DNA from 3 places in the Rhodococcus sp. K11/5 genome. Region 2 is predicted to be linked to each of the others. Evidence: predicted binding sites of a transcription regulator. Region 2 holds the regulator's gene; each other region holds the start of a gene.

Region 1 (6,369 bases), 100 kb from region 2:
GCTCGCCGGCTTCCCGGTCGCGCTGGGATGGATTCGTGCGGTCCGCAAGGGCCACGCGACGCTGCACCGCGGTCTCGACGTCGGGGTGCCGTCGATCGTCCTGCGGTCCAAGGTCACCCGCTTCTCCAAGAAATACGTACCCGACGTCGATGCGGCCGATGCCGTCCTGGACGTCCGCCAGATCGCCCGGTGGGCGGGATGCCTCGGTAACCGCACCACCATCGTCCCCGTCGAGGGCGCACGCCACGACATCTTCCTCTCCACCGCCGAGCCCCGCACGCGAGCGTTCGCGGAACTGGACGTGTGGCTCGACGCGCACGTCGACGGCACACTCGACCCGGCCGCTTCCGGCGGCGATCACGCAGAGGTGGCAACAGGATCATGAGTACCGACACCGACCATTTCGACGTCGTCATCATCGGCTCGGGATCCGGCAACACGATCGTCGACAGCAGGTTCGACGACCGTCGCGTGGCCATCCTGGAGGAAAGCACCTTCGGGGGGACGTGCATCAACGTCGGCTGCATTCCGACGAAGATGTTCGTCTACGCCGCCGAGGTCGCCAACACGGTGCGGCGCGCGTCGCGTTACGGCATCGACGCCCACATCGAGAAGGTGCGCTGGCCGGACATCGTGGACCGGGTGTTCGGTCGTATCGATCCCATCGCCATCGGCGGCGAGGAGTACCGACGCAGCGGGTCCGCGAACGTCACGCTGTTCACCGGCCACGCCACGTTCGTCGGACCCCGCACCATCGACACCGGCACCGGTCGTGTCATCACCGCCGACCGTGTCGTCGTGGCCACCGGCTCGCGCGCCATGGTTCCGGATTTCGTCACCGACAGCGGCGTCCCCTTCCACACCAACAACGACGTCATGCGACTCCCCGCCCTCCCCGAGCACCTCGTCATCATCGGATCCGGTTACATCGCAGCGGAATTCGCCCACGTGTTCTCGGCCCTGGGCTCCACGGTGACCGTGCTGGCCCGCAAACACCAGATGCTGCGCAACTCCGACGCCGAGGTCTCCCGGCGATTCAGCGAGTTGGCGGTGCAGAAGTGGGACGTGCGGTTCGGCGTCGAGGCCACCGCAGTTCGCCAGGACGGCGACTCCACGATCGTCACTCTCTCGGACGGTTCGGAGGTGGCCGGCGACGCACTGCTCGTCGCCATCGGACGAGAGCCGAACAGCGATCGCATCGGCGCCGAGGCCGCGGGAATCGACGTGCGCGACGACGGTCGGATCGCCGTCGACGAGTTCGGGCGCACGAGCGCAGAAGGAGTCTTCGCACTCGGCGACGTCTCGTCGCCGTACCAGCTCAAGCACGTGGCGAACGCCGAAGCGCGGGTGGTGCAGCGCAACCTGCTGCAGCCGTCGTGGGACGACACCACCGGGTGGGATCGGTTCGATCACCGGTTCGTCCCCGCCGCCGTCTTCACCGACCCCATGATCGCCGAGGTCGGTATGACCGAAGCGCAAGCGCGGGACGCCGGACTCGACGTCACGGTCAAGGTGCAGGACTACTCCGACGTGGCCTACGGCTGGGCGATGGAGGACCACGAGGGGTTCTGCAAGATCGTCGCCGAACGCGGTACCGGTCGCATCCTGGGTGCCCACATCATCGGCGAGCAGTCGCCGACGGTCATCCAGCCGATCATCCAGGCGATGAGCCTGGGACAGACGGTCCACGACATCACTCGCAGCCAGTACTGGATCCATCCCGCCCTCCCCGAGGTGGTGGAGAACGCGCTGCTCGGGTTGGACGTGTAGTCGGAGTCGAAGACGATCGTTTCGGTAGAACGCGTGTTCGATTTCCTGTCGGTGGGGTGCGCTACCTTCTGAGGTGGATCGCGGGGGCGGTCCGGTTCGGCCACGACACCGGGGGGTGAGACGTTGCGCGCCAACACCATCGACGAATCTGTCGCCGCGCTCGACGCCCTCTCCTCGGCCACCGTTGCCTCACAGGCGGCCTTCGCCCGCGCCGTCCGTCTTGCCTGCGACTTCGTCGACCGCGCGGGCTGCCGACCGGCAGCTCTCTCCCCCGGTGCGACATTCGACGCCGAGGCCGCGGAGAAGTCCGCGGTCGCCGAGGTCGCCGCGCGCCTCGCCGTCTCGGGGTCCACCGTCACCGAGCAACTCGGGTTGTACCGAACCGCTCGTCCGTCGATTCGCGACGCGTTCGACGCGGGCCGACTGCCGTACGGCAAATTCCGTACGCTCTGCCGAACCTTGAACGACGTACCCGCGGTCACCGAGGATCTCCTCGAGCGCCTCCTCTCCGCGGCAGAGCGATGCACGCCCGGCTCTCTGACCGCCGCACTCGATCGCATCATCGCCGAGCACCACGCCGATTGGCACCGCGAGGCCCGAACTCGGGCGGACGCCGAACGCAGCGTCACCATCGAGAAGCTTCCCCGCGGGCAGGCCCGGATGACCCTTCGCGGGCCCGCTGCGAAGATCGCCGACCTCACCCGAACGGTCGTCGACCATGCCGTCGGGCGGTTGTGCGGACTGGACTCCCGCAGCAACGAGGCTCGCATGTTCGACGCCGCACATGCCCTGATCACCGGGGGTCCGCTTGTCTGCGACTGCGGGCGCGAGGAGTGCACTCGCCGCTCCACCGACGCCCCCGGACCGGCAGAACCGCACGCCCACATCGTCATCGATGCTGCCGTCGCGGCCGGACTCTCGGGCGAGCCCGCGCAGTTGCTCGGCTGGGGTGAAATTCCCGCCGACGTCGCCCGCCGCATCGCGCAGGATGCCACCTGGCAAGCGATCATCGAGGCCGCTCGGCATGGCACGAGCCTCTGCTCCCGATGCGAAAGCACCGGACCGGACAAACCAACGGACCCACCGCACGCACCCATCCCGGCACCACAAGCCCGGCGCACCCGACGCTTTCCCGCCGGCTGGTCTTCGACTGCCGGCTCCACCGCCAGATCTCGGGCTCACCGCCGCATGCAGCGCGAACTCGACCACCTCAGGAGGATCGCCGGGACATCACCGCACGACATCGAGTTCAGCCGTACCCACGACCGCGGGCACGGCGGATTCGACGCGCCGCCGCCCGGCGCGACCACATACCGACCGTCGGACGCACTCGCGCTGGTCGTGCAGGCGACGTATCCCACCTGCGTTCACCCCGGGTGCACGGTGCCCAGCACCGAGTGCGACCTCGACCACGCGGTGCCGTTCGACCATCGCGGCCCCGAGCGCGGAGGATGGACGATCGCGACCAACCTCGAACCGCTCTGCCGGCACCATCACGGACTGAAGACCCGCGGGCAGTGGACGTACGAGATCCTGAAGCACGGGATAGTGCACGTCCAGGATTCGCTGGGCAACCACTACTTCACTGCGCCGAGCCGAGCGAGAGGGTGAACCGTCACCACGCGCTGGTGCGCATGACGATCTCGGTGGCCAGTGCCGCGGACGCCGCCTCGGGGTCGGCGGCGTCGAGTGTGATGACGCGGTAGTCGCCGTAGACGAACCGGCTGCTCGCGGACGCGTCGGGTTGGGCAGCGGGATCGGCGACCACCATCGTGGTCCGCAATTCGACTGCGGGACAAGCCTCTTCGCGGACGGCGGGATGACCACGGTCGATCACGACCAACGATGACACCCGGCCGAAGGTGCGTGCGGCGAGAGACCAGGCCAGGTCTGCGCCCTCACCGCGCCCCACCAGATTCACCCACGCGAGTTTCAGTGCGTCGAGCACCGCGAGCAGATCCGCGTCACCCAGTTCGAGAACCGACGGCTCGATCACCACCGTGCGCAGATCCGACGTCACCAGTCGTTCCGCGATGTGATCGAACGAGTCCACCGCATCCGACGACGCCGGAAGAAACATCACCGCGTGCCCACTGTCGGGTCCGTCGACGCGTAGAACCAGGTCTCCCGCCGGCACGGTCACGGTCTGCGTCTGCATGGGCAAAACGCTACCGGACGAGCCGAATCCCTTGTACTCGTCCCCGCCCTGTTCTATGGTTAGTTACATGAGTAATGAACCACTGAGCCAACCAACAGCGGTGTGGCCATGGTGATCGACGACGGGCGACCGATCTTCGCGCAGATCGCCGAGATGATCGAGAACTCCATCATCGACGGGAGCTTGCCGGAGGAAGGTCAGGTGCCCTCCACCAACGAGTTGGCCGCGTTCCACCGCATCAATCCCGCCACCGCGGGAAAAGGACTCAATCACCTGGTCGCAGCCGGAATCATCTACAAGAAGCGAGGTATCGGCATGTTCGTCAGCACGGGAGCCAGAGATGCGCTCCGCTCGCGGAGACGTGAGCAGTTCGCCGAACAGTTCGTCCGCCCCCTGGTGGCCGAAGCCCGCAAGCTCGGCCTCGGACCTGCGGAACTGGAACAGATGATCGACGCCCACTCCCTCGAGCTGTCGGAGGCCCCCCGATGACCACCACCCCGTATTCCGGATCCGACCGCGTCGTCGCCTCGGTGCGCAACGTGGAGAAGAGGTTCGGCAGCGTCGACGCGCTCACGAATGTGTCCTTCGACATCCACGAGCACCGCATCCACGGACTTCTCGGGCGCAACGGCGCCGGCAAGACCACGATGATGCAGATCCTCACCGGTCAGGCCTGGCAGGACCGGGGCGAGGTACAAATTTTCGGCGAGGCCCCCTTCGAGAACGCGGCGGTGATGCGCAACGTGTGCTTCGTCGCCGAGAGTCAGAAGTATCCCGAGGACTTCAAGGTCAAGCACGTGCTGCGCGCCGCGTCGAGGGTACTCCAGGGGTGGGACGACGATTTCGCACGAGAACTGTTGTCGGACTTCGATGTTCCCGAGTCGCGCAAGGTGAAGAAGCTCTCTCGCGGCATGCTGTCCGCTCTCGGAGTCGCGGTCGGACTGGCCTCCCGTGCACCGCTGACGTTCCTCGACGAGCCCTACCTCGGACTCGATGCGGTGTCCCGCCAGCGGTTCTACGACCGACTACTCGAGGACTACTCCGCCCACCCTCGCACGATCGTCCTGTCGACCCACCTCATCGACGAGGTCAGCGACCTGATCGATCGCGTGATCGTGATCGATGGAGGCACCGTGGTGGTCGACGACGACGCCGAGAATCTCCGAGGTCGCGCGGTCACGGTCTCCGGCGCCGCAGGTGCCGTCGAGCGACTCACCGCGGGACGCACCGTGCTGCACCACGATTCGATGGGCGCAATGGCTCGCAGCACCGTGATCGGACCCCTGACCGACACCGAGATCGGCGACGCGCGATCCGCCGGCGTCGTCCTCGAACCGGTCTCCCTCCAGCAGTACGTGGTGCACAGCACCACCACCGGACGACCCTCGACCCGAAAGGCGAGCATCTCATGACCACGACGATCGACCCCGACGTGACCACCCGATCTCGAACCCTCCAGGTCGCGGGGGTGCACGCCACCGGCTGGCAGGTTGCGCTGGTGTGGCCCGCGGCCATCCTCGCCGCCATCTTCGCGGTCAGCCTCGTCTTCTTCTCGCTCCTTCCCGAGGACGGCGTCGAGATCAACACCGGCGGAGCGACGTTCGTCTTCGTCTTCGGCATGGTGTTGTTCGTCCAGGCGATGACGCAGACGTTTCCGTTCACCCTCGGACTGAGCGTGACCCGCGGCGACTTCTTCCGGGCCACCAGCCTCGTCGCCGTGGCTCACGCGATTCTGTTCGGGGTCGTGTTGTTCGCGTTGTCCACGGTGGAACAAGCCACGGACGGTTTCGGCGTCCGGATGCGGATGTTCTCCGTCGTCGCCCCGCTCACCGACGGACGGGTCACCGAACTCGCCCTGTACGTCGCACTGTTCGCGCTCTGCAACTTTCTCGGCATGCTCTTCGGGGTCCTCTACCTGCGCTGGCGCGTGGTCGGTCTGTGGACCGTGGCCCTCGGGTCGATCCTGGTCCTGGGCGCGGCCGCCCTCTACCTGACCTGGTCCGAGTCGTGGATGGCCCTGGGGTCGGCCATCGCCGACGCCCCCCGTGCACTCACCATGGTCGTGCTCCCGGTCGCGTTGACCGCGGCGTCCGCGGCGGCCGGGTGGACGGTTCTCCGGCGCACCACGGTGTGATCAGCGGCGGACCGTCAGGATCGGCAACGAGGCGGACGCCCCGTTGTCGATCAGGTCCGTGATCGCGTCGACATCGACGTGCTGCTCCACCAGGTCGGCCAGCAGATCGAGCTGAGCCGACCTCACCTCGTCGACGTTCGTGTCCGGGGACACTCGAAAGCCCGTGCGCCCGGATCGACCGGCCACCCACGTCAGGAAACCGCGACGGAACTCGTCGTTCTCCAGGAGACCGTGCCAGTGGGTGCCTCGGATCGAGCCGGACACACTTCCCTCGGGCGCGCCCCCCGACCCGGTGAACCAGGACTCG
Region 2 (6,369 bases):
CCGTGGACAAGCCGGTCGGTGTGTGTGGTGAGGCCGCGGCCGATCCGCTGCTCGCCTGTGTGCTCGTCGGCTTCGGTGTGACGTCGCTGTCCGCCGCGTCCGCCGCGGTCGCCGGAGTCGGCGCGAAGCTGCAGACGGTCACCGTGGATCAGTGCCGCCACGCCGCAGACGCGGTGCTGCGGACCTCGTCTCCGGCCGAGGCGCGGGCCGCCGCCACCGCCGTTCTGGGGTGACCGAACGGGCGGCGGGCGTGATGCGCGTCGCCCGACCGACGCGAGCGGCAGCCGAGGCCGCGTCGTCGTGAGAACATCTCACCCGTGACTTCTCGATCTCGACCGTCGTTCCTGCCCCGGTGGACCGTGCACGGTGACGGCAAGACCGTCGGCGACGATGCCGTGGTCGCCCCGGACGAGAGGTTGTCGTGGCCCCGCACGGCCGGCATCGGCATGCAGCACGTGGTGGCCATGTTCGGCGCCACCCTCCTCGTTCCCACCATCACCGGTTTCCCGGTCACCACCACCCTGTTCTTCTCGGGTGTCGGGACCATCCTGTTCCTGCTCATCACGCGGGGACGGGTGCCGAGCTACCTGGGATCGTCGTTCGCGTTCATCGCGCCTCTCGCCGCGACCAGTGGGGACGGCCCCGCCGCTCAGCTCGGTGCCGTGTTGGTGGTGGGTGTCGCCCTCGCACTGGTGGGTGTGGTGGTCAAGCTGGCGGGTGCCGCGGCACTCGACGCGGTGATGCCGCCGTTGGTGACCGGCGCGATCGTGGCGCTCATCGGTCTCAATCTCGCGCCCACGGCGGTGGATTCGTACGAGATGCAGCCGCTCGTGGCGACGGTGACCTTGGTGGCGGTGCTCCTGGTGACCGTGGCCGGGCCCGGTCTGATCGGGCGGCTCGGCATCCTCTTCGGTCTGGTGATCGGGTGGGTCTTCGCGGCGATCATCGGCGAGGTCGACGCGGCGCGTGTCGACGCGCTCCGCGACGCTCCGTGGATCGGCATCCCGGAATTCACGGGCCCGACGTTCCAGTTGTCCGCCATCCTGGTGGCGCTCCCCGTCGTGGTGGTGCTGGTGGCGGAGAACGTCGGCCACGTGAAGGCCGTCGCGGCGATGACGGGTCGGTCGCTCGACGACGTCGCGGGCGATGCGCTGATCGCCGACGGTGTCGCGACCGCGTTGGCCGGCGCCGGCGGTGGGTCGGGAACCACCACCTATGCGGAGAACATCGGCGTGATGGCGGCGACGCGCGTCTACTCGACGGCGGCGTACTGGGTGGCCGCGGCCACGGCTCTGGTGCTGGCGTTCTCGCCCAAGTTCGGTGCGCTCATCTTCACGGTCCCCAGCGGGGTCATCGGGGGCGCGACCCTGGTGCTCTACGGGTTGATCGGACTGCTCGGCGTGCGGATCTGGCAGAACGCCGGCGTCGACTTCACCGACCCCGTGAATCTCATGGTCGCGGCGGCCGCGGTGGTGGCCGGCGTCGGCGATCTGACGTTGACCCTCGGATCGGTCGAGCTCGGCGGCATCGTGTGGGGATCCGTCGGCATCCTCCTGGTGTACCCCCTGCTGCGGTGGATGTCCGGATCACGCGGTCGCTCGCGGGAGGGCTCGGTGCAGAAGTCGGTGTGACCGACGACTGCGTCGAGGAATCTCCGTGCCCGTCACCCTCGTCTCGTCGCGCGCCGTCGTGGCGGAAACCGTCATCGATCGCAGCCGGTTCCTCGCGCGCCTCGTGCGCGTTCGCAGCGAATCGGAAGCGGCGACGGTGATCGCTGCGGTGAGAACCGAGTTCCCGGACGCCGGGCACCACTGCTGGGCGTTCGTCGTCGGCCCCGATTCCGAGAGTCGGCGGCAACGATCCTCCGACGACGGCGAGCCCGGCGGCACGGCGGGGATCCCGATGCTGGGTGTACTCGCCGGACACGATCTCGTCGACGTGGTCGCCGTGGTGAGCCGGTGGTTCGGCGGAGTGAAGTTGGGTGCGGGTGGGTTGGTGCGTGCCTACTCGGGAGCGGTGAGCGCGGCACTCGACCGTGCCGCGGTGGGGGAGTTGGTCCGCCGGGACGTCCTCGAGGTCGCACTGCCCCACGCCGACGCCGGACGCGTCGAGTCCCTGGTCCGCTCGGAGGGCTTCGTCGTCGACGATACGGCGTACGCGGAGGACGTTCGGTTCCGCCTCGTCGGTGACGAGGCTCGACTACGGGCGACGCTGGCCGCGGCGACCGGAGGGCGTGCGCGGGCGGACCTCGTCGGTCATCGCTGGGTTCTCGCGACACCAGCGTGACCCACCTGGTCACCTAATGCGCTCGCGCTGGTCATCGACGCTGATGGTGATGGGTCCTAGTCTCGAACGAGATACGCCGTACGCCCGATGAGGAGAGTCATGAAGCGCACGATTTTCGAGCCCGAGCACGATCTGTTCCGCAGCTCGTACAAGAAGTTCCTCGAGCAGCACGTCGCTCCGCACCACGCCCAGTGGGAAGAGCAGAACATCGTCGACCGCGGCGTGTGGATCGAAGCCGGCAAGCAGGGCTTCCTCGGTATGGCAGCTCCGGAGGAGTTCGGTGGCGGCGGAGTCGAGGATTTTCGGTACAACGCCATCGTGACCGAGGAGACCACCGCCGGTGGGTACAGCGGAATCGGCTTCACCTTGCACAACGATGTCACCGCCCCGTACTTCATCAACCTCACGAACGACGAGCAGAAGGGCCGCTGGCTTCCCGGTTTCTGCTCCGGCGAACTGATCTCGGCGATCGCCATGACCGAGCCCGGAACCGGTAGCGACCTGCAGGGCATCAAGACTCGTGCGGTCAAGGACGGCGACGACTGGGTCCTCAACGGCTCCAAGACGTTCATCACCAACGGCATCAACGCCGACCTGATCGTCGTCGTCGCGTGCACGGACCCGGACAAGGGTGCCCAGGGCTTCAGCCTGTTCGTCGTCGAGCGCGACATGCCCGGATTCGAGCGTGGGCGCAACCTCGACAAGATCGGCATGAAGGCCCAGGACACCGCGGAGCTCAGCTTCACCGATGTGCGGGTCCCCGCAGCCAACCTGCTCGGTGAAGAGGGCATGGGGTTCATCTACCTCATGCAGAACCTGCCGCAGGAGCGTCTGTCCATCGCCGTGGTCGCCGCGGCCGCGATGGAATCGGCGCTGAACATGACCATTCAGTACTGCAAGGATCGCAAGGCGTTCGGCAAGCCGATCGGCAAGTTCCAGAACACTCGTTTCGTGTTGGCCGAGCTGGCCACCGAGACCACTGCCGTGCGGATCATGGTGGACAAGTACATCGAGCAGCTCAACGCCGGCGACCTGAGTGTGCAGGAAGCCGCCATGGCCAAGTGGTGGACCACCGAGAACCAGGTCAAGCTCATCGACCGGTGCCTGCAGCTGCACGGTGGCTACGGCTACATGAAGGAGTACCCGATCGCCAAGGCGTACATGGACTCCCGCGTGCAGACCATCTACGGCGGCACGACCGAGATCATGAAGGAGATCATCGGTCGCGGTCTCGATCTGTAGGTCCGCACCCGAAACCACGAAACGCCGGCTCCCCGTTCGTGGGGAGCCGGCGTTTCGTCGTCGCAGAGAGTCTCAGAGCTTGCGCATGACCGTGACGACCTTGCCGAGGACCACGGCGTCGTTGCCGTCGATCGGTTCGAACAGCGGATTGTGGGGGAGCAGCCACACCTGACCGCCGGTCCGCTTGAACGTCTTGACCGTGGCCTCGCCGTCGATCATCGCGGCGACGATGTCGCCGTTGTCCGCCACGTTCTGTTGGCGAACGACCACCCAGTCACCGTCGCAGATCGCCGCGTCGATCATCGACTCGCCCACGACGCGGAGCAGGAACAGCGAACCCGAGCCGACGAGTTCACGCGGCAACGGGAAGACGTCCTCGACGGCCTGCTCGGCGAGGATGGGACCACCGGCGGCGATCCGGCCGAGGACCGGGACGAACGTGGGGGCGGGGAGCCGGTCGTCGGTCGACTCCTCCGGGGCATCGTCGACGACGGTGCCCGCAGCGGGCACGGGATCGCCGGTGGTGCTGGCGACCGTCTCGGCCGGACGCCCGTTCTCTCCCGGCATGCGCACATCGACGGCGCGGGGGCGGTTGGGATCCCGACGAAGAAAGCCCTTGCGTTCGAGCGTGCGCAACTGGTGAGCGACGGACGACGTGGAGTTCAGCCCCACCGCGTCACCGATCTCGCGGATGCTCGGCGGATATCCACGCTCGTCGACCGATGCGCGGATGACCTCCAGAACGCGACGCTGGCGTTCGGTGAGGGCACCGTCGATGTCGGTGACACCGTTCGCATCCGTCGGCTTGGTGGAACCGGGAGGCCGTCCGGCCTTGGCCCGTCCTCCCGACGAAGCGGGAGAGCTGTCGTCTTTCATCTGCGGCTACCTCCAAGGGTTCGAACGCTCTGCGGTGAAAACGCGGTGTGGGTGAAACGCGGGATGGTGAGTCGGGTGGTGTTGGTGCGACTGGTGTTGCACCCGTCTGCTCTGATGTCGAACCTAAACCGAAACGTGCTCGTGATCAAACACCTGTTCGATTCGTGTCGCGCGTTTCGTGGACCTTGTCGGACCCTCCTGGTATAAATCGAACATGCGTTCATTCGAACGCGTGAGCGAGGCGATGTTCGAACACCGACGGTGTTCGCCCAGCGTGCAGCTCACCGGCTTTCGAACAAGGAGTGGCTCGCGATGACTCGATCTGACCTGCTGACTGCCCGTACTGCCCGCACCGCAGGTGCCGAGACCGTCGCGGTGCGCCCTCTCACCTGGGCGAACGGGTCGAACATGCGAACGAGTTCCGGGCCGGCGTCGTCGGTTGCGGTACTCGATGCCCCGGCGCGGGAGTTGCGTCGTCGCAACGGTCGTCGCGAACCCGTGCGTCCCGACGCCGGTGCGGTCGAGTACGTGCGTCGCTCGCCGGGCGTGTCCCAGGCTCCGCACGAGGAGCGGGAAGGCTTCGGAATCGCCAAGGGCGTGGGTGTGGCGCTGATCACAGCAGTATCCGCGCTCGGCCTCGTCGGCCTCGCCAACGTCAGTGCCGGTGAGGTGCCCGCCCCGGCAGCGGTGTCGGTGCAGATGGACAACGTGCAGGCCGAGTACCCCGGTTTCGGCACCGGTCGCTGATCCCGCGGGAGGCGTCACCGGTACGGGCGTGCCCCACCGCGCGTGTCCCGGGTAGTGTTCTGCGCGAGCGGCAGTCCTCGACTGCCCCGCACGTCGCACTATCGAGGGGTGTCCCGATGCATTGCCCGTTCTGCCGACACCCGGATTCTCGCGTGGTCGATTCCCGCGAGGCCGACGAGGGTCAGGCGATTCGCCGTCGCCGATCGTGCCCCGAGTGCGGTCGACGGTTCACCACCGTGGAGACCGCGGTGCTCTCGGTGGTCAAGCGCAGCGGGGTCAGTGAGCCCTTCAGCCGCGAGAAGGTCATCCGCGGAGTTCGCCGCGCATGTCAGGGCCGTGACGTCGACAACGACGCCCTGGGTCTCCTCGCCCAGCAGGTCGAGGACACGGTGCGTGCGTCCGGTTCCGCCGAGATCCCCAGCAACGAGGTCGGCCTTGCCATCCTCGGGCCACTACGCGACCTCGACGAGGTCGCGTACCTCCGGTTCGCTTCCGTCTACCGCTCCTTCAGCAGTGCCGCCGACTTCGAGCGGGAGATCGACGACATGCGCGCACGGTCAGCGGGAAGTGCCGACGCGCCGTAGATCGTCGATAGCTTTGCGCACGCGCTTCTCCGAGATCGGATACGGCGTACCGAGAGCCTGAGCGAACAGATTGACGCGAAGTTCCTCGATCATCCAGGCGACGTCCCGCACTGCAGCCGTGTTCCGCTTCGGTTCGGGAATCGACGTCAACAGCCGTTGATAATCGTCGTACACCCGATCCAACACGTCCATGCCGGCCTGATCCCGGTTCGCACTCGACGGGAACGCCTCCAATCGGCGCGTCGCTGCCGTGAGGTACCGCGGCAGGTGGGGCAGTTGTGTCTCGCCCGTCTCGAACACGAACCCGGGGAACACGAGGTTGTCGAGTTGGTCCTGCACGTCGTCCGCCGCATCGCCGCGGGCACCGTCCAATACCAGGCGCAGGCGCGTCGTGGCCGCGAGGACGGGTTCCACCAGGCGCAGAATGGACGCCGTGCGGTTCGCCAACTGCGCTCGGACGGCCTTCTCCAGTTCTGCGAAGGCGTCGGGCGACGTCACGGGCCCACCGTTCACCATCATCAACTCGTCCGCGGCGAGGGTGCGGCAATCGTCGATCAGCGCTTCGAGGGTGCCGTGGGGAGTCTGCCCCAGGGCGAGCCGCTGAGCGGGTGTGCGGCCCGCGAGGAGCGGTCTC
Region 3 (6,369 bases), 290 kb from region 2:
CTGCCCTCGACGGGCACGTTGGACAGGTCGACCTGACCGGCGAGGGTCACGAGATCACCGGCTCGTTCCAGCGACAGCTGGAAGAGGCCGACCGACTGATCGGACAGGGCGGCGAGCTGCTGGACGTCTCCGAAGGTGAGATCGTCGAAAAATGCTTCGCTGCCGACGAAACCGTCGGCGTCGTACGGCTGCACCCGAATCTTGCTCCCCAGGCTCTGGGGGACCGTCAGGCCGGGGCCGGTGTCGCCCTCGGCGGTGGGCACCGTCGCCGCGACGATCTGTCCGGACACCCTGTCGTCGGACGAGACCCCCATGGACACCTGGGCCCGAAGGCAACCCGCCAACAGTGGCGCGATCACGACGGCGAGGACGAGGGCGGACAACACACGGCGCGAGGGCCTGACGAGAGTGGGGCGTGGCACAGCGTCATCGTGCCAGGCACCGACACCCGTGTCAGTGAACGGGTCGGCGAGTGCCCGTGCTCGTGTCGCGGTTCCCGTCGGTCGCCCCGCGCTCCGGTCGGCGCGCCAGCACCAGGAACGGAACTCCGACCACACCCATCGCGATCAAGCCGTAGAGGGCGGACCAGCCCAGGTCGGGAAGGAACACGGCATGGGCCAGCGAGGACCCGAGCCACGTCCAGAGGAACAGGGCGTAGGGGACGCCGTCGGTGGGTTGCGCATCGGAGCGTGACCAGGTCCGCACCCGGTCGAGCAGTTCCATGGCCCCGGCCATCAGGGAGGCCACCAGGACCCATCCCACATAGTTGGTCCACGGGATGCCGTCGAGACCGGGAAGCGGGCCGAATGCGCTGCACCATTCCCACTGGCCGTCGGCGACCATCTGAGGATCGAGGTAGAAGTCCCACCCCACCACGCCCGCGACGGTGAGCACGGGTCGGACGGGGAAGCCGGTGGAGACGCGTCGGGCGACGGCCGACGCCGCTCGCCACACGGGGTAGAGCCCCGCCGTCCACGCGAGCGGGACGACCACGGGCACCGTCGCGACCGCCGGGCCGATCCGGTCGAGTGCGTAGGCGTAGCACCCGAAGGGCATACCGGTCCGGGTCCCGATGATCTCGGCGGTGAGACCGATGCCGGCGGTCACCGCGATCATGGTCGCGGCCCACACGGTGCCGCGAGCAACTCGTGCGTGCGCGACGCACGCTGCTGCCAGCAGGGCCACCACGAGAAAGGTGACGGTGTCCCGCACACCGCCTGACACCAGGGGGTACGTGATCTGTGCCGCGATCGCCGCCAGTGCGAGCCCGGCTGCGAGCGGGGTGGATCGGATCGAGCGGGCGGCGTACGCGCCGATCGCGGTGTTCATCGGCCCAGACGGGTCGCGAGACGACGCAGGGGGCTGCCCGCCCGCTCGGCGATCGCCAATCGAGCCGCACTGCGGCCACTCGAACCGGAGACGCCGCCTCCCGGATGCATCGAGGCGCCGGTGAGGAAGAACGACGGCGCACCCGGCACCTTTTGATCGGCGAGAGCGGGCATGGGCCGCCACATCATCATCTGGTGCAGCGACATCTCGACGTGCATGACGTTGCCACCGATCAGGCCCAATTCCTGCTCGAGGTCCCACGGTGACTGAACGTGCCGTCGAAGGACCTTGTCGGCGAAGCCGGGCGCGTACCGGTCGACCTCGGCGACGATGCGGTCACCCTCCAGTTCGGCGACCTCCGGTGACGCTCCGCCGCGCCAGGTGCGTCCGTCGGCGAGACGGTAGGGGTGCCATTGCGACCAGAGCGAGACCTGGTGCTCTCCGGCCGGTGCGATCGAGGGATCGACAGTGCTGAAGCTCATGGCCAAGACCACGGGAGCCGGTGGAAGGTCGCCTGCGGAGGCGGCGCCGTGGGCGCGCCGAAGTTGTGCGCGGTCGTGGACGAGCAACTGCAGTCCGCGGGTGGAGGATTCGGCCGATTCGGCGCCCGCGTACTCCGGTAGTCCCGAGGTCGACGCTCGAACGACCATGCCGATACCGGGACCGACCTCGATCTGGCGGCGCCACGATGCCGTGGTGGCCTGATCGAAACCACCGTTGTCGAGCAGGTCGAGCGTGGTCAGGATGTGGCAGCCGGCGATCACCGTGCGGGCACGGATCTCCTCGCCGCTCTCGGTGCGCACGACCCACGCCTCGCCCCGACGAGCGATGGACGCGACGGCGTCGCCGAGGGTGACGGTGCTCCCGTCCGCCTCGATCTTCGTCTGCAGGGCCACGCTGAGGGCGCCGCTGCCGCCGACCGCGCGCCCCGGGGGCGTGGTGTGCATGAGTGCGTTGAACGCGACCATCGGGGCCGTACCGGGTTCGGACATCGGAGGGCCGGACTGAGCTCCGAACCACGCCAGGGCGGCCTTGAGTCGCTCGCTGTCGAACCAGCGGTCGAGAAGGGAATCGCCCGACGCGAGGAACTCGCGCGACAAGGACGCGGCGCCGTCGCTCGCGTCCATGCCCCAGAAGGACGACAGCAGGTTGCGGCCGGTCGGCGGCGCGCCGAAGGACTTCATGACCCGCGCGCTGCGGGGGCCCCAGAGCTGGACGAACGCGCGGTAGGCGTCCGCATCCTTGCGACCGCACGCGGCCTCGATCGACGCGCAGGTGCGGTCGAGGTCGACGGCGAAGACGATGCCGGGCTCGTCGGTGCCGGGAGGCGCGGGGGCGAACGCCCAGGGATCGCAGTCCAGGTAGCGCAGACCGTGATCGGCGAGACGCAACTCCTCGATGATCCCCGTCTGCCGGACCATGATGTGCGCGGACGAGCCTCGGTCCACCTTGTGCCCCGGAAAGCGTTCGACGGTCGATGCGGCACCACCGACGACGGTGTCGCGTTCGACCACGCGGACCGACCATCCCGCGTCCGTCAGGTAAGCAGCGGAGACGAGGGCGTTGTGGCCCGATCCGACGATGACCGCATCGAGCATGTTCTTCAACCGTCCTTATCCGGTGGTGACCACCGTGTGCGAGTTGTTCGGGTACGAGTTGTCCGGGCACGAGCTATCGATGCTCGGTTCCTCGGTATTCGGTTTCCCCCGCGGTTTCGGTTCCTCGGCTGTCCGGTTCATCACCTTCCGGCGACGCGGCCGAGTCGGTCGACACGGACTCGGCCGCCGTGGCGGGCGTGCCGAGCGGGAGCGACCGACCCAGAACGGCGAAGGGACGCGTGTCGCCGGTGAAGTGGAATCGCCGAACGACGTCGTGGAACCCCATCCGGCGGTAGAGCCGCCAGGCGCGGTTCTCCTCGCCGTGGACTTCGGGAGTGGAGAGCAGAACGTGCGACTCGGTGCGCCCGGCCAGCAGTGCGATCAGGAGGTGTTCGCCGAGCCGGTGTCCCTGTGAATCGGGAGCGACGTGCAATTCGGTCAGCTCGACGTAGTCGTCGAGGACCGCGTCGATGTCGGCGACGGCCCACCCGGCGCGACGCATACCGTCGCGCACCTGCTGATGCCACCACTGGTGTGGCGCTCCTCGGTAGCCGTACGCGACGGCAACGAGGACGCCGGTCTCGGCGTCGACGGCCCCGACGGCACGCCAGCCCGGGCGCAGGATGTGCTCCGCCCACATGGGCGCGCGATGGTGTTCCGTTCCTCGTGGATATCCCATTGCCGCGACGTAGACGGCCAGAGCCTCGGGCAATCGGCGCCGTAGCTCCTGAGGGGTCAGCTCGACGACGCGCGGAAGTGGATCCACTGTGTCGGTCACCGTTGTCACCCCGTTCCTCGCGTCGTGTCGGTGGTTGGCGCTATATTCGACGTATCGAACATGCGTTCGATACGTCGGGTGTTCGACACCGAGGACGTCGTCGATCCAGGGGACGTCGTAGGTGTGCTGGTTCGTCGTCCGGCCAGGATCGAAGCGGTATCCGGGCCGTGTCGGACCCCCATGCTTACATCGCAGACGTTCGGGCCGCGCGGCGGCTCGAAGGTCCAGTGTGGACCACCCGCCGGAACCGTCGACGGGCGGTGGACGCAGCTTACGAGGGAGGTTCGGCAATGGAACGCAACGTCGTGTCGTTCGATGGAGTGGACTCCCGGTCTCGCCCTGCCTCCCCGACGCGCCCTGCCTCCCCGACGCGCCCTGCCTCCCCGACGCGCAGTGTCGCTCGTGCACGCTCGTTGCTGCGTCGCGCCGACGCCATTCTCGGTGACGCGGCGGGTGCCCCCTCGGCGGCGGACCTGTTTCTCGAGTCGTACGTCGCGGCTCTGCGCGGCGCCGGGGCGCTTCTCGACGCCGTCGATCCCGTTCCCAAGCGCGGAGCATCTCGCAGTGCATGGGTGCGCATTCGGGCGGCCGCACCGGAGTTCGCGGAGTGGGCCTCGTACTTCGAGACGTACTCGAGCCTGCGCGCGTCGATCGAGGCGGGGTCCGGGGAGCGTCTCGACGAGGACGAGGCAAACGAGTTCTTCTTGCAGGTCGGGCGCTTTTTGCACCGCGTCGAGGACCACCTCGCGACCGGTGGCACGCCCGTCTCGATTTCCGCCTGACGGGGGTTTCCTCGACGCGGGCGAATTTTTGCGCATACTGGAAGGGCAGGTGGGTGGTACGCCACCGATTCTGCTCGTATCATCGTCATCAGGTAGCCGCCCATCGGCTACCTCTCGCTTCTGGCAAAGAAGCGAGAGCCAACACCAGTGCCGGGGGAGGTACCGTGCCACTCTCCGAGCACGAGCAGCGCATGCTCGACCAGATCGAGAGCGCTCTCTATGCCGAGGACCCCAAGTTCGCGTCGACTGTGCGCGGCGGGCGGATCAAGGCCGCGTCCGCGCGGCACCGCCTTCAAGCAGTAGCCCTGTTCGTCGTGGGGCTCGTACTACTCATCGCCGGTGTTGCTCTGCCGTTCAAGCCGGGCGGGTTCCCCATCATCAGCCTGGTGGGCTTCGCGTTCATGTTCGGCGCCGGCGTACTCCTGCTTCTACGCAAGCCGTCCGCGGCGTCGTCCGACACGGACGGCACCGAGGGTGCGGGCGAGGGAAACCAAGCGGCACCCAAGGCCCGTCCGCAGAAGTCGGGTGGCGGGGCAGCACGTAAGGCTCCTCGCAAGGGGTTCTCCTCACGCATGGAGGATCGGTTCAAGAGAAGGTTCGACCAGGAATAGACAGTCACGGCGCTCCAGGGCGCCGGACACCTCCCTCACGGTTATTCGTGTCGGCGATCGACACAGCACGGCTACCGACAGGCGCGGCACTCTGACGAGTGCCGCGCCTGTCGTCGTGTGCGCCTCCCCGAGGCCCCGGGAACCCCGGTAGCTCGCCCGACGCCCCACTTTTCCCCCACCGCGCCCCCGGAGGGCGGTTCTCTCCCCACTTCGCCCCCCACGCGCCGGTCCGTCGCGGCCCGCTGATGCCCGTGACCTGTGGTTTCGCTGCTTCACGTGAGATCTCCCGTTCTGTTCGTCGGGCCGGAGGTGCCTCGTGCACACCATCCCTGATGCGTACGGCGCACTGTGTTTCGCAGGCACTTCACCCCTGTCAGCTGGCAATTTGGTGATCACTCACGAATTCGAGGTGCGCTACGGATTGAAAGTGGAGCAAAGTGGGGTAATGTGGTGGACAGCGGGGAGGACGAACGCCTCGCAGGATGCGTGATCGGGCGTGAGCAGGAGGTGCCGAGTGTTTCTCGGTACCTACACGCCCAAGCTCGACGACAAGTTCCGGTTGACGTTGCCGGCGAAGTTCAGAGACGAACTGGCGGGAGGAGTGATGGTGAGCAAAGGGCAGGACCACAGCCTGGCCATCTATCCCCGTGCGGTCTTCACCGAGCGCGCCGATCGTCTGGCCAAGGCCTCGCGGTCGAACCCGCGGGCTCGCGCCTACATCCGGAACCTGGCTGCGGGCACCGACGAGCAGCATCCGGACTCGCAGGGCCGCATCACCATCGGCGCGGTTCATCGCGAGTACGCCAACCTCTCCAAGGACTGCGTGGTGATCGGCTCGGTCGACTACCTGGAGTTGTGGGACGTCGAGTCCTGGAACCGCTACTCGCAGGAGCACGAAGAGGACTTCTCGGAAGCTGTGGACGAGTCTCTCGAAGATCTGTTGTAACCGAACATGGCCCACGGCGAGTGCCGCGTGGCCTCTGCCCGAACCGAACCTTGACGTACTTCCCCAACGCCAAGTGTCGGTAGGACCCTGACGTACTTCCCCAACGCCAGGTTCCACTGTCGGACAGAGACCTCGACGCACTCGCCGTCCATCACCGGGATGGACATGTACACCCCACGAGACGTACGGCACAGCAGCAGATCAGGCGGGAGCAGTGAGCATGGCGCAGGATACCCCCCGCGACCCCCACTCCGGCTTCTCCCACGTACCGGTTCGCCTGGAACGTGCGGACGAACTTCTCGGTCCCGCCTTCGCGGTCACCGAC

The links. Region 2 encodes LexA, which represses DNA repair genes until DNA is damaged. Its sites were predicted from a motif close to CGAACANNTGTTCG; they were not measured.
Region 1: the regulator LexA is predicted to act here: its motif matches at 1,797-1,810, upstream of ACY466_RS12630 (HNH endonuclease signature motif containing protein).
Region 3: the regulator LexA is predicted to act here: its motif matches at 3,761-3,774, upstream of ACY466_RS13540 (SAV_6107 family HEPN domain-containing protein).

Annotation. Positions count from the first base shown of each region.
Region 1 is NZ_CM143721.1:2,678,218-2,684,586, forward strand. It holds gene ACY466_RS12620 (alpha/beta hydrolase) at 1-385, shown strand, start outside; gene mtr (mycothione reductase) at 382-1,770, shown strand; gene ACY466_RS12630 (HNH endonuclease signature motif containing protein) at 1,894-3,381, shown strand; gene ACY466_RS12635 (alpha/beta fold hydrolase) at 3,386-3,928, opposite strand; gene ACY466_RS12640 (GntR family transcriptional regulator) at 4,040-4,417, shown strand; gene ACY466_RS12645 (ABC transporter ATP-binding protein) at 4,414-5,340, shown strand; gene ACY466_RS12650 (ABC transporter permease) at 5,337-6,062, shown strand; gene ACY466_RS12655 (cobyric acid synthase) at 6,063-6,369, opposite strand, start outside.
Region 2 is NZ_CM143721.1:2,576,102-2,582,470, reverse strand. It holds gene ACY466_RS12190 (phosphoenolpyruvate--protein phosphotransferase) at 1-233, shown strand, start outside; gene ACY466_RS12185 (uracil-xanthine permease family protein) at 318-1,631, shown strand; gene ACY466_RS12180 (IMPACT family protein) at 1,657-2,286, shown strand; gene ACY466_RS12175 (acyl-CoA dehydrogenase family protein) at 2,386-3,528, shown strand; gene lexA (transcriptional repressor LexA) at 3,601-4,404, opposite strand; gene ACY466_RS12165 (hypothetical protein) at 4,717-5,151, shown strand; gene nrdR (transcriptional regulator NrdR) at 5,268-5,735, shown strand; gene hrpA (ATP-dependent RNA helicase HrpA) at 5,709-6,369, opposite strand, start outside.
Region 3 is NZ_CM143721.1:2,867,329-2,873,697, reverse strand. It holds gene ACY466_RS13560 (LppM family (lipo)protein) at 1-422, opposite strand, end outside; gene ACY466_RS13555 (carotenoid biosynthesis protein) at 454-1,329, opposite strand; gene ACY466_RS13550 (phytoene desaturase family protein) at 1,326-2,927, opposite strand; partial or broken gene ACY466_RS13545 (GNAT family N-acetyltransferase) at 3,130-3,714, opposite strand; gene ACY466_RS13540 (SAV_6107 family HEPN domain-containing protein) at 3,996-4,487, shown strand; gene ACY466_RS13535 (DUF3040 domain-containing protein) at 4,652-5,098, shown strand; gene mraZ (division/cell wall cluster transcriptional repressor MraZ) at 5,613-6,044, shown strand; gene rsmH (16S rRNA (cytosine(1402)-N(4))-methyltransferase RsmH) at 6,265-6,369, shown strand, end outside.